DNA from 2 places in the Bacillus cereus group sp. RP37 genome. Region 2 is predicted to be linked to the other one. Evidence: predicted binding sites of a transcription regulator. Region 2 holds the regulator's gene; the other holds the start of a gene.

Region 1 (6,934 bases), 4.6 Mb from region 2:
GCACAAAGGCTGTCCTTTAGTCGACTATAATTAGTCTTGGTTTGTCATTTCTGCATATTTTTCTGCAGTTAATAACTTCTCAACTTGGCTTGCATCAGAAAGTTCAACTTTAACCATCCATGCACCCTCGTATGGAGATTCGTTAACAAGTTCTGGTTGGTCACTTAATTCTTCGTTTACTGCTACAACTTTACCGCTTACAGGAGCGTATAACTCAGAAACTGTTTTAACAGATTCTACGCTTCCGAATGGCTCGTCAGCTTCGATTGTTGCACCTACTTCAGGAAGTTCAACGAATACGATATCGCCTAGCTCACCTTGTGCAAAGTGAGTAATACCGATAACAACTTCATTACCTTCAGTTTTTACCCATTCGTGTTCTTCAGAGTAACGTAAATTATTTGGAATGCTCATGACTGTACCTCCAGTGAATGTATTAATTATGTAAAAATACCTTATTGGTACTTTTTCCACACACTTTCAAACTGCTCTTCGTTAAAACCAAGTGTTACATTCGTTCCATCTGTTACAATTGGACGCTTAATCAACATGCCATCAGATGCTAAAAGCTCATACATTTCGTCTTCGCTCGCATCTTTTAACTTATCTTTCAGACCAAGTTCACGGTAACGCATTCCACTTGTATTAAAGAATTTTTTCAATGGTAATTCACTTTTTTCATGTAAATTACGTAAATCTTCTTTTGATGGTGGATTTTCAACAATATGAATCATCTCATATGCTACATCGTTTGCCTCAAACCATTTCTTTGCTTTTTGACATGTGCCACACTTTGGATATGAATAAAATGTTACTGTCATAAATTCACCTACTTTTTTACTAACCTTTACCTTTATCATATAGAAAACGTTTTATTATTTCAAACGATTATTCGCTAAACTTTTACTTATTTCGTGATAATTTTTAATAATCCTGCAAATTTTTCTTATTTTTCCGCCATTTGTTAAGAAAAAAATAAATATATAATTTTTTTAGATTCTTCTCTCATCCTTCGCCGAACATATATCTTAAACTAACGTTTGATTAACTCCTTATATTTCTTTGTTAGCCCTTGAGCTGCATCAGTTTCTTCCTACCGAACATACATCTTAAACAAACGTTTGATTAATTCCCATTTTTCTTTGTTAGCCCTTGAGCTGCATTGCTTTCTTCCTACCGAACATACATCTTAAACAAACGTTTGATTAATTCTCATTTTTTCTTTGTTAACCCTTGTGCTACATCGATTTCTTCCTACCGAACATACATCTTAAACAAACGTTTATTTAAAAAATAAGAAGCCTCGTTTACAGGCTCCTTCATCATCTATTCAAATAATCTGCAATTGTTTGAAATACTACGGTATACATATTATGAATACTTTCTTCAGTATTTCCACCATTGGACAAACCAACTGCCCATTGTTGCCCTTCACCACTTCCAATATTTGCAAATCCTTGCGTATACATAGCATTTACATCTTTTCTTGCACTGTTATACTCTATCCCTTTTGTAGTAAAAATTGAATATGATTTATCTTGTAAACCGATAAAAAACACTGGTTTCTTTAGCGATGAAAATACATTTTTATACTGATCTGTTGAGGCTTCTTGAAAGTGATCTTTCATTATTAGAAAACCATCCACTTCCTTAGATTTCTTTTCCAGTTCCTCTAACTTCATTTCCTCAAACTTTATATTCCTAAACGTATCTTTCGGCTTTTCTCCAATAACTCCAATTACGAGTGCTCTTCCGTTATATTCTAATTTCTCTCCTTCTTTATCCTTTGCACACCCAGCACCTACTAGGCATATCAATATAAAAAATAAGAAATACGATAAACGCTTCATTTAGCACCCTCCCCTTCTTTTCAGTCAAGTGACAAAAACGTAAGGTGAATTCAAGAAAATGTAAGTAAAATCGATAGCTCAAATTACGTTTCTATATTATAATCAATTGAATTTACTTACATTACTAAACATAGGAGATTATCATGAAGAAATTTAAACTTTCATCTTTTCTTCCGTTAAGTTATATACTTCTACTCGTACTCGTAAGTCCCCTTTACGATGTATTAAATAAATCGACTGTACACGCAGTAGATGTCACAACTGTAGTAGATGATTGGATTCCATTTGTGAAAGCATTTATTATTCCTTATTTACTTTGGTTTCCTTACTTATACGGCGCACTTATTTATTACTGCTTTGCGAATCGAAAACAATATTATGTCACTTTAAGTAGTATCATTCTTGGAAAACTTGCTTGTTTTTCTATTTATTATTTTTGGCAGACAACTGTACCACGTCCAACAGTCGTTGGATCAGACGTATTTTCCGAACTAGTTCGCTATATTTATAGTATCGATCAACCGGTAAACTGTTTCCCTAGCATTCACGTTCTTACTACCTTTGTCATTATGCTAGCTGCTTTTAAACGTAGAGAACAACATGCTTTTGAATATTATATCCTTACGTTCTTCGGTACGCTTATTATTTTATCCACGCTATTTACGAAGCAACACGCATTTGTAGACGCCATTTCTGGAATGACGCTTGCAAGCATACTTTACTTCGGCGTTCAGCTTTTATTAGCAAAAGAAACCGTACGTGTTCCAGTAAAACAAAATCAAAAAATGTAAAAAGCAGACTGTGGCTTCCAGTCTGCTTTTCTCTATATAAAAGGAGATTTTCAATTTAAGATTGCGGTACAGTCATATCACCAGAGTGAATACGACCTGCTTTTTTAAGAGCAATGTAAAGTATATAAGAAACAGCTACTGGAATGATGATATAAGTGATTACCATCGCTGGGACAACTTCCCATCCTTCGCTGGAAATTAAATTAATTGGTGCGATAAGAGAACTTAATCCAAGACCTGCAATTTCTTTTCCTGCTTCCAGTTGGAAAATTAATGCTGATACAGGACCAACTATAGCACTGGCGACGACTGTTGGGACGAGAATCATTGGATTTTTAGTGATATTTGGCAACTGTACTTTCGGAGTACAAAGCGCTTGAGCTAATATGCCACCTAAATTATTTTCTTTCGCTGAGATGACAGAGAATCCGATAAACTGAGCAACGCAGCCTGCAAGAGCAGCACCACCTGCCACACCGTCTAAGCTAAGTGCGATCGCTAACGCAGCTGATGAAGCTGGAGAGATAAGTAATAGGCCCCAAACGACTGCAATGACGATAGAAGCGATAAACGGGCTACCAGCTGAACTATCTTTAATAAACGCTCCAACTGTATTTAACACAGGAGTAATATTATGAGACAACCAAATACCGACTAAACCAGAACCTAATATGGCCGCAAATGGAACGAGCATCATATCTAACGCAGTTTTTCCGCTTAAACGTTTACCAATATATACAGCTAAAGTCGCTGTTAATAATGCACCGATTGGCTCACCTGTTTTAATAATTAGACCTGCTTCAGTAATTGAAATGGATCCGGCACCAATCGCTCCAGCTACCATAGCTGAGAAGATTACAAGACCATTTGCACCGAGCATAAAGGCAATTCCGGCACCAATGGCTGGTGCCATAAGTGATTTTGCAACAACTCCGATTGTAATAAGCAATGGAATATCAACAATTCTTCCTATATTTTCGATTAGTAAACCAATTCCAAGGGATACGAAAATACCTTGTGCAATTCCAGCTGATGCTTTAAATACACGGGACATTATATATTCCTTCATTTGTTTCACCTTCTCCTATAAGTTAGTAACCAATTGTTTTCATATAATCACGTAACATATCGTTTGATTTTGCGAATCGAGATTCTTCATCCTCTGTTAAGTTTAGTTCTACAACTTCTTTCATACCATCTCTAGTAATAATGGCTGGCACTCCTGTACAAATATCATACTCACCGTACTCACCATCTAAAATAGCTGATACAGCAATTACACGGTGATCATCGTTAAAGATTGAACTCGCAATATATGCTAGAGAATTTCCGATTCCGTAATAAGTAGTGCCTTTTCGTTTATAAATTTCCCATCCTGCTTTTGCAGTCTTCTCAACAATTTCATCTAAGTCTATTTCACCAAATTGGTCTTTTTTCTCTTCTAAAATTTGCAGAATTGGCTTTCCACCAACAGTTACGTGAGACCAAGCAACCATTTGAGAATCACCATGTTCTCCTAGGGAATACCCATGAATACTACGAGGATCTACATGTAACATTTCAGATAAAATTGTTCGTAAGCGAGAAGAATCTAGTGATGTACCAGTACCGATCACACGATTTCTAGGTAATCCAGATAATTTCCACACCTGATAAGTAATAATATCAACTGGGTTCGATGCAAGTAAGAAAATACCATCAAATCCACTTTCCATTACGCCGCCAACAATGCTTTCCATAATCTTCGCACTCGCTCCTAAAGTATCTAAGCGACTTTGCCCTGGTTTTGGTGCTGGTCCTGCTGTAATAATAACGATGTCCATATCTTTGCAGTCTTCATAGCTTCCTGCATATACTTTTGTTCTTGTATTTGTAAAGTTAATGCAGTGTGATAAATCCATTGCTTCCCCAACTGCACGTTCATGATTTATATCAATTAATAATAGTTCTTCGCAAATGCCTTGATTTACAATGGAATATGCACAACTTGATCCAACTAATCCAGTACCGATAATTGCAATTTTTCTTGTATTTCTTTTCATAGCAATCTCTCCTAATTGATCATATAATCTATTTCTTTTGTTCTTTACACTCCTAATTATAGAGATTCCCACGATAGAAACCATGGATACTTTGTGAAATGTTGAGCAAACTTTTGTCCTTTTTGTGAATTGTTATATTCCATTTTCGTCATATTTGTTACAACTGGAAAAATATTTATTATATATTTATTGACATGCCCAAAACAAAAAAACGAGCGACTTCATTCGCTCGTTTTTTTATCCCCTTATTCCGCACTTAATTGACCTTTTAATTGCTGTACAATCATTGGGTTAGCAGGTGCAGCTGGCTTATAATAACTCTTTTGCTTTGCGTACTCATACATATTACGTTGACGCATCTCATCTTGATTACGAATTTGGATTAACGTTTGATGTAACTGTTCATTATCAGACTGAGAAATATAATTTGCATAACTTGTTAAACTTGCATTTAACCCTGCTAAATAATCATTTACCATATCTTTTTCATTCATGTTCTGCTTCCTCCTATCCTAGAAAAGTCATTAATTGCTGTTTCGTATTTCGTGCATCTTGCGCATCCTTTTGTAGCATTTGTTTCAGTTGTGGATCTGTACACGTCTGTGCATACTGCTCCAACTTGTTAATAATTGTTGCGTGTCCACCAATTAAATGACGTAAGTTTTCTACTTCAAGCTCTGTTAAGTTTTGCATAGAATACTCCTACCTTTCTTTATTCGTTCACTGTTAGTATTTAGCTCTTTTTTGATTGTATACATGAATTAGCTTTTTCACGTGCATACAAAATAAAAGATGAATAGCTAAGCCATTCATCTTTTATACTGGTTATGTATTTATTTTTATAGAGACACAATCATACTTATACTCACAAGTAAGTTCCATACAATGTGTAAAATAATACTAGGTATAATAGATTGCGTCTTTTTGTATAACATTGCAAATACCATTCCCATAATCGTTGCCGTAATTAGAAGACCTCCATGAAGAATTCCAAAAATGAAGGAAGAAATAATGATACCAACTAAAAAATTATATTTCTTTTCTAAAAATCGATATAAAATACCTCGAAATAGAATTTCTTCTTTAACCGGTGTAATTATAGCAACACTTAACACATATATAATACTTTGTATGCTATTTTGAATCCCGAAGCTCCCTAATTGTTCCTTCTGTTCTGCTGCACTTTCAAAACTAAACACATGTAACGTTAAATATTGTGATAACGCAATGACTATAAAACCAATTAATAGATATAAATATGTCTTCCCATTCTTCAAAACGGATACATCCCAAATAGATTTAATAAAATGAAGAACTGGTTTATAAGCTAATAAAACGATAGCAACAACAGCTGCATCAAATAAGAGTAAATAATATCCTTCTAAATTAGTACTTAATACTTCTTCTCCATAAATCTCAAAGGCTAAACCAAGGAATAATCCTCCTAGGAGTGAACTCCCTATAATCATTGCTATCGTTACAAATAGATTTTTATATGTTATATTCTCTATTTTTCTTTCCACACTATACGCTTCTAACACTGTTTTACTCACAGTATCCCTCCAGTTATTCTCATTTATCTTAATAAAACCCTTTAATTGAAATATAAAGATAATATAACAAAATTTCCAAAAAGAATAATATGCAATTTTACATATTATGAAAACTTTATATTTTATAGTTTTAGGAATAGGATTGCTATGCAATAATTATTATATGAAATTTCAAAAAACACTTCCTATCCACCATAACCCTCGCATCATATAAAACTTATTAGTTAAAGGAGCAATGAACATGAAAACACATGACTTCCTTACAGAAATCCAGAAAGGTTCTGAGCCTAGTCCATATCAAGATCCTATCGCATTTATTTTCGTTTGCCTTTCCTTAGCCATATACACATTTTTCAAACCAGCTAAATAATATCATTTAACAAGAAAGAGCCTCTAAACCATTAGAGACTCTTTTCCAGTTAATATCTTCTTTTTAAAACTACGATAGTTAAAGCATAAGAACAAAGTACCCCTGCTAATAAAAATGCATTTGCTAATTTATACTGTTCACCTGTCAATGAATATAGATTCCCAATTAAAAAGATAACTAAATATAGAAATAAAAATACAAACAATGAAATTTTAGCTGCATTCCCTGTAATATGCTCGCCTCTTTCATCTTCCCCTTCATTCTTCTGAAAACGTGTTGAATATAAAACACCTATTAGCCCTGCTACTGAGATTATTATCCCTATTAC
Region 2 (6,934 bases):
TTCGATCATCTCATTCTTCTTTTCAACGTAGTAATCGTAATCCCCTAGATATTCCTGTGCACCTTCTGTTGATAACTCAATAACAGTTGTCGTTACACGATTAATAAAGTAGCGGTCATGTGATACGAATAGAAGAGTTCCTGGGTAATCAATTAAAGCATTCTCCAAAATCTCTTTACTATTTAAATCGAGATGGTTCGTAGGCTCATCGAGAATTAATAAATTCGATTTTTGCATCATAAGTTTTGCAAGAGCTAATCGAGCTTTTTGTCCACCACTAAGAGAAGATACGGGCTTTAATACATCATCTCCTGTGAATAAGAAGTTACCTAGTATCGTGCGAATTTCTTTTTCAGGCTGCAATGGATATTCATCCCATAATTCATTTAAAACTCGCTTAGAAGATGTTAAGTTAGCTTGTTCTTGATCATAATAGCCAACAGAGACATTGGATCCGAAAGAAACATCACCATTTAGTAGAGGTAACTTATTCACAAGTGATTTTAACAATGTGGATTTCCCGATTCCGTTCGGTCCAACTAAAGCAACACTATCCCCGCGAGTTAAGCGCATTGTTACATGTTCAATAATCGGATCCTCATCATAGCCGATGGTTGCATCCTTTACTTGTAAAACATCATTTCCGCTTTGTTTTTCAATATCGAAGTGGAAGGATGCTGACTTAGAATCACCTAATGGTCTTGTTAATAATTCCATTCGGTCTAATTGTTTACGACGGCTTTGCGCACGTTTTGTCGTAGATGCACGAGCTATATTTTTTTGAACGAAGTCCTCAAGCTTAGCAATTTCATCCTGTTGCTTTTCATAACGTTTCATTTCTTGCTCGTATAGCGCTGATTTTAAATCTAAATATTTACTGTAGTTACCAACAAATCGTCTGCTCTCTTTATTCGAAATTTCATATACTTGTGTAACGAGTTTATCTAAGAAATAACGGTCATGGGAAACGATTAGTATTGCGCCAGGATAGCCTTGTAAATATTGTTCAAGCCATGTTAATGTTTCGATATCTAAATGGTTTGTAGGCTCGTCCAAAATAAGTAAGTCCGGTTTCGTTAATAATAATTTACCGAGAGCCAATCGTGTTTTTTGTCCACCGCTTAATGTAGAAATCGTCGTCTGATGCGTTTCAACTGGGAAGCCAAGCCCGCTTAAAATCGAACGAATATCTGCTTCGTACTGATAGCCACCTTGATCTTTATAATCTAATTGTAATTGATCGTAATCAGCTAATAATCTTTCATATATAGCCTCGTTTGAAAAGTTTTCTTCTTTTCCCATCTCTTGCTCTAGCCTTCGAAGTTTTGTCTCCATTTGCTGCAAGTGTGTAAAGACAGTTAACATTTCATCCCAAATTGTTAAAGATGTTTCTAACCCGGTATTTTGAGCTAAATATCCGATGGAGACATCTTTCGGTTTTATAATTTCGCCACCATCATGGGATAGCTCACCAGCTATTATTTTTAATAATGTAGATTTTCCGGCTCCATTTCGTCCGACTAATGCGATACGATCTTTCGTTTGAACTTCCAATTTTATGTTTGCAAGAATCGTTTCTGCACCGTATAATTTCGAAAGCGCGTTTACTTGTAATAAAATCAATGTTTTCACCTCAAATAATTTCTTAACTTTGCCATGTTTATATTTCTCAATCATACTAAAAATAGTGTATAGTTTAAAATAAAGAGAGAATACTTCTTTTCTTTATTATACAGGGAAATTCATGAGTGCTAAACTTCTGTATTTGATTCAAGCATATGAATAAAGATAGGAAGAGAGGAGAGGTTATATGGATCAGCACAAAATTCCACAGGCCACTGCCAAACGATTGCCTCTATACTATCGATTTATCCAAAACTTATCTCTTTCTGGTAAGCAACGTGTTTCATCAGCTGAATTGAGCGAAGCGGTAAAGGTTGATTCCGCAACGATTCGAAGAGATTTTTCATATTTTGGAGCGTTAGGGAAAAAGGGTTATGGATATAACGTAAATTATTTATTATCATTTTTCCGTGAAACACTCGACCAAGATGATATAACACGTGTAGCACTTATTGGAGTAGGTAATTTAGGGACCGCTTTCTTACATTATAATTTCACGAAAAACAATAATACAAAAATTGAAATGGCGTTTGACGTTAGTGAAGAGAAAGTCGGAACAGAAATCGGGGGCATTCCTGTATATCATTTAGATGAATTAGAAGAACGTTTATCAACTGATATACAAGTGGCAATATTAACAGTACCCGCTACAGTAGCACAATCTGTAGCAGATAGATTAGCGGAAACGAACGTGCATGGTATTTTAAATTTCACACCAGCGCGCTTAAATGTGTCAGACAATATAAGAATTCATCATATTGATTTAGCAGTAGAATTACAAACACTTGTTTACTTTTTGAAGAATTATCCACAATAAAACGCAGAGGAAGCGACCTCTGCGTTTTATTATTATTTTTTCTTTGTGAATTTAACTAAGATAAGGCGAAGTGCCAAATTAAAATCAATTGTTGCCATAACTGCAAATAGTATTGTCCACATATTCCAGATTGTATCTGTTACGTTCGTAATGGCGAAGCGTGTAAAGATACATCCAAGAAGGAAGTACAATGCAGCCATGAATAATGGCGAGTTTCTCATACTAAAAATCCTCCGATAAAGCCTTGCATTTTTTCAGCTTCTTTAATCATTTCTTGAATTTGTTCATTACTCACTAAAACTTGAGCAATTGCAACTAATGTATTCATTGCAACATGGGCTGCAATTGGAACGATAATGCGCTTCGTTTTTACATATAAAAAGGCGAATACGAGCCCCATAGCAGTGTATACCAATAAGTGAGTAAAATCAAAATGAATTGCTGCGAATACGAGAGAACTAATGATAGCAGCAATAAAGAAATTAAACTTCTTATACAGTGTACCAAATAAAATTTTTCTAAATACGATTTCTTCCAAAATAGGTCCTATTATAGATATAACGATAAGGAACCAAGGTGTCGTTCTTGCGATATCCATAAGTCTCGCTGTATTTTCAGATCCAGGTTTAATACCTAATACATACATTTCGATCATACCGGCAATACTTTGCGAGAAAAATGCTAAGAAGAATCCGATAAAAATCCAACCAATCGTAGCTGGAACAGTAGAGCGCTTTGTATCTAAATGTCTGTCGCGAATATCAGCTTTAAGTAACCAAAGTACGATACATAATGCAATAAAGAAGCTAATGATTGCCCAGTGTCCAGTTATGAGTTGAAATTTCTCTTCTCTAGTAAATCCCCTGTTATCATAAAGTCCAGTTTTCAGCAGAAGTGGTAATCCAGCAATGGATGATAACTGCATTAAAATGTATGTAACGATAACCCACCAATATTGTTTTTTCAAATGGTTTAACCATCCTTTCTAACTCTAGTGTATGAGATAAGGTAGGATAACATGTAAGTATGCTACCTACGATATAAACCTCACTTAAATTATGTTTTTTTCGTAAATCCTTATTTGAAATGATAATAGAAGACAGGAGAAAGTTGTGTGTATAGCGAAAACAACTTAGGGTGTCCTTTCATATTGTAACATACGAGTAGTGGAAACAACGATTCATATAGTAAAGGTAGAAGAAGAGGGACTCTATATAGAAAAGTGTATAGCTTAATTTGCGAAAAAATTATGATTTTTTTACTTGCAAAAGAAATTGAGATTATTTATTATTATAAGTGTGTTAGCACTCGGGTGAGTTGAGTGCTAATAAATAAAATTTACATAACAAAATGAGGAGGTTATTGTTCATGCTAAAGCCATTAGGTGATCGCGTTGTAATTGAGCTTGTTCAAGCAGAAGAAAAAACAGCAAGTGGTATTGTATTACCAGACACTGCAAAAGAAAAACCACAAGAGGGTAAAGTTATTGCAGTAGGTACTGGTCGAGTGCTTGAAAATGGTGAGCGTGTTGCTTTAGAGGTAGCAGCAGGTGATCTTATCATCTTCTCAAAATATGCAGGTACTGAAGTGAAATACGAAGGTACAGACTACTTGATTTTACGTGAAAGTGACATTTTAGCAGTTATCGGTTAATTATATAAATCTTAAAAAATCCAAGGGGGTCAATTATTATGGCAAAAGATATTAAATTTAGTGAAGAAGCACGTCGTTCGATGCTTCGCGGTGTCGACACTCTTGCAAACGCAGTAAAAGTAACGCTGGGACCAAAAGGTCGTAACGTTGTACTTGAGAAGAAATTCGGTTCACCACTTATTACAAATGACGGTGTAACAATCGCAAAAGAAATCGAATTAGAAGATGCATTCGAAAACATGGGTGCAAAATTAGTAGCAGAAGTTGCTAGCAAAACAAATGATGTAGCTGGTGACGGAACAACAACTGCAACTGTATTAGCGCAAGCTATGATTCGTGAAGGTCTTAAAAACGTAACAGCTGGTGCAAACCCAATGGGTCTTCGTAAAGGTATCGAAAAAGCTGTTACTGCTGCAATTGCAGAATTAAAAACAATTTCTAAACCGATCGAAGGTAAATCTTCTATCGCACAAGTAGCTGCTATTTCTGCGGCTGACGAAGAAGTTGGTCAATTAATCGCTGAAGCAATGGAGCGCGTTGGTAACGACGGCGTTATTACTTTAGAAGAATCTAAAGGATTTACAACAGAATTAGACGTAGTAGAAGGTATGCAATTTGATCGTGGATATGCATCTCCTTACATGATTACTGATTCTGACAAAATGGAAGCAGTTCTTGATAACCCATACATCTTAATTACTGATAAGAAGATTTCTAACATCCAAGAAATCTTACCAGTATTAGAGCAAGTGGTACAACAAGGTAAACCACTTCTTATCATTGCTGAAGATGTAGAAGGTGAAGCATTAGCTACATTAGTAGTGAACAAACTTCGTGGTACATTCAATGTAGTAGCTGTTAAAGCTCCTGGATTTGGTGACCGTCGTAAAGCAATGCTAGAAGATATCGCAATCTTAACTGGTGGCGAAGTAATCACTGAAGAATTAGGTCGTGACTTAAAATCTGCTACAGTTGAATCTTTAGGACGCGCTGGTAAAATTGTTGTAACGAAAGAAAACACAACTGTAGTTGAAGGTATTGGGAATTCACAACAAATCGAAGCTCGCATCGGTCAAATCCGCGCGCAATTAGAAGAAACTACTTCTGAATTCGATCGTGAAAAATTACAAGAGCGCCTTGCAAAACTTGCAGGTGGCGTAGCGGTAATTAAAGTAGGTGCAGCAACTGAAACTGAGTTAAAAGAGCGCAAACTTCGCATTGAAGATGCACTTAACTCAACTCGTGCAGCAGTAGAAGAAGGTATCGTTGCAGGTGGTGGTACTTCACTTATGAACGTATACACGAAAGTAGCTTCTATCGTAGCTGAAGGCGACGAAGCAACAGGTATCAACATCGTACTTCGTGCATTAGAAGAGCCAGTTCGTCAAATCGCAATCAACGCTGGTCTAGAAGGATCTGTAGTTGTAGAGCGTCTAAAAGGCGAAAAAGTAGGCGTTGGTTTCAACGCAGCTACTGGTGAGTGGGTTAACATGCTTGAAACTGGTATCGTAGATCCAGCTAAAGTAACTCGCTCTGCACTTCAAAACGCAGCATCTGTTGCAGCTATGTTCTTAACAACTGAAGCTGTAGTAGCTGACAAGCCAGAACCAAATGCACCAGCAATGCCTGACATGGGCGGCATGGGCATGGGCGGTATGGGCGGAATGATGTAATAAGCATCACTCTGTGAAGCTGTGCAATGTATAAATAAATAATTAGAAGGCTACTTCCTTGGTAAAAGGAGGTAGTCTTTTTTGTGTTGTTAAATTTTGCATACCAAGAATTTCTGGAAGACCGTAAGTTTAGGAATACAACGGAGGTAAATATTCAAAATTATAAGGTTCTCTTAGGTGGTTTTATTGATTACTGTCACGATAATGACATTTTGAATGTTGAAGAAGTAGAATTAAGGATGTGCAGGAACTAATAAAAGAGTATGCGGATAAAGTTCTGGATAGAGTAGATGTAAAAAATGATTATCACGATTCGTATACAGCATCTAAAGTATTACGTGAAGAACTTAAGGATGCAGCGCATCATCTAACGCCTTGGAACGACAGTAGGGCAGAAAAGGCACAAAAATATTAAAGGAATTTAGGATAGACCATGATTCGGCGGCTAACGGAGTATTTTTATCTTATAAAGTGAATGAATACGTGGTTACTGAAGTCTTACACATAGGCAATCATAGTTCAGAGTACATACTTGAAGTAGAGAGGGTATGAAGTCTTATTAAGAAACGAGGCGGTACCCAGGAAGATATTGTTGAATCTTTACATGATATAAGAGAACGTTTATTGAATGGTGAATTAAAATTAAATAAATCGAAGAAAGAGTAATCTTATTTATACTAGAAAAATAGCAAAGGAGAGTAAAAATGAAAATTTGGGAATTAAAGAGTTCATTTGATGACTATGAATCCTTTCAGCTATTGAATTTAGAAGGAGATTCTAAAAAATATTTTGAAGGAAAAATTGACTCGGCAGCAAAAGCATCTGATTCATGGGGAGAAATACGTATTAAATGTGTAGAAGAAGGAAATCAAAGTGATTCCCCTCATTTTTGGGGAGAAGTTGGTACACCAATGGTTAGTGAGAAAGCTAAAAAATTCTTAGAATCTATGCTGGGTGATAATGTAGAATTTCTTCCCCTAATTCATGATGTGACGGGCGAAGTCTATTATATAATTAACGTTTTAAATGCAATAGATGCTATTGATTATGAAAAAGCTATACTAAAGAAATTACGCTCTGGTTTAGTAATAGACTTCAAAAAATACGCATTCTTATCTAATATGGTTAAGAACCAAACAATATTTAAAGTTTACTTAAATGAAATATT

What was found. The regulator Rex, encoded in region 2, represses fermentation and respiration genes when NADH is low (regulators of the CRP and FNR family bind a similar motif). The targets are predictions, from matches to a motif close to TTGTGAAATATTTCACAA.
Region 1: the regulator Rex is predicted to act here: its motif matches at 4,775-4,792, upstream of QCI44_RS02360 (L-lactate dehydrogenase).

What each region holds. Positions count from the first base shown of each region.
Region 1 is NZ_JARVHP010000001.1:478,794-485,727, reverse strand. Features, by position in the region: gene gcvH (glycine cleavage system protein GcvH) at 31-414, opposite strand; gene QCI44_RS02380 (arsenate reductase family protein) at 456-821, opposite strand; gene QCI44_RS02375 (hypothetical protein) at 1,323-1,850, opposite strand; gene QCI44_RS02370 (phosphatase PAP2 family protein) at 1,994-2,641, shown strand; gene QCI44_RS02365 (PTS sugar transporter subunit IIC) at 2,697-3,710, opposite strand; gene QCI44_RS02360 (L-lactate dehydrogenase) at 3,733-4,683, opposite strand; gene QCI44_RS02355 (spore coat protein) at 4,929-5,177, opposite strand; gene QCI44_RS02350 (hypothetical protein) at 5,191-5,376, opposite strand; gene QCI44_RS02345 (CPBP family intramembrane glutamic endopeptidase) at 5,523-6,236, opposite strand; gene QCI44_RS02340 (hypothetical protein) at 6,478-6,606, shown strand; gene QCI44_RS02335 (DUF2178 domain-containing protein) at 6,656-6,934, opposite strand, start outside.
Region 2 is NZ_JARVHP010000001.1:5,117,764-5,124,697, reverse strand. Features, by position in the region: gene QCI44_RS26830 (ABC-F family ATP-binding cassette domain-containing protein) at 1-1,623, opposite strand, end outside; gene QCI44_RS26825 (redox-sensing transcriptional repressor Rex) at 1,811-2,440, shown strand; gene QCI44_RS26820 (YdiK family protein) at 2,473-2,661, opposite strand; gene QCI44_RS26815 (CPBP family intramembrane glutamic endopeptidase) at 2,658-3,407, opposite strand; gene groES (co-chaperone GroES) at 3,809-4,093, shown strand; gene groL (chaperonin GroEL) at 4,132-5,766, shown strand; gene QCI44_RS26800 (hypothetical protein) at 6,008-6,181, shown strand; gene QCI44_RS26795 (AHH domain-containing protein) at 6,175-6,318, shown strand; gene QCI44_RS26790 (imm11 family protein) at 6,471-6,934, shown strand, end outside.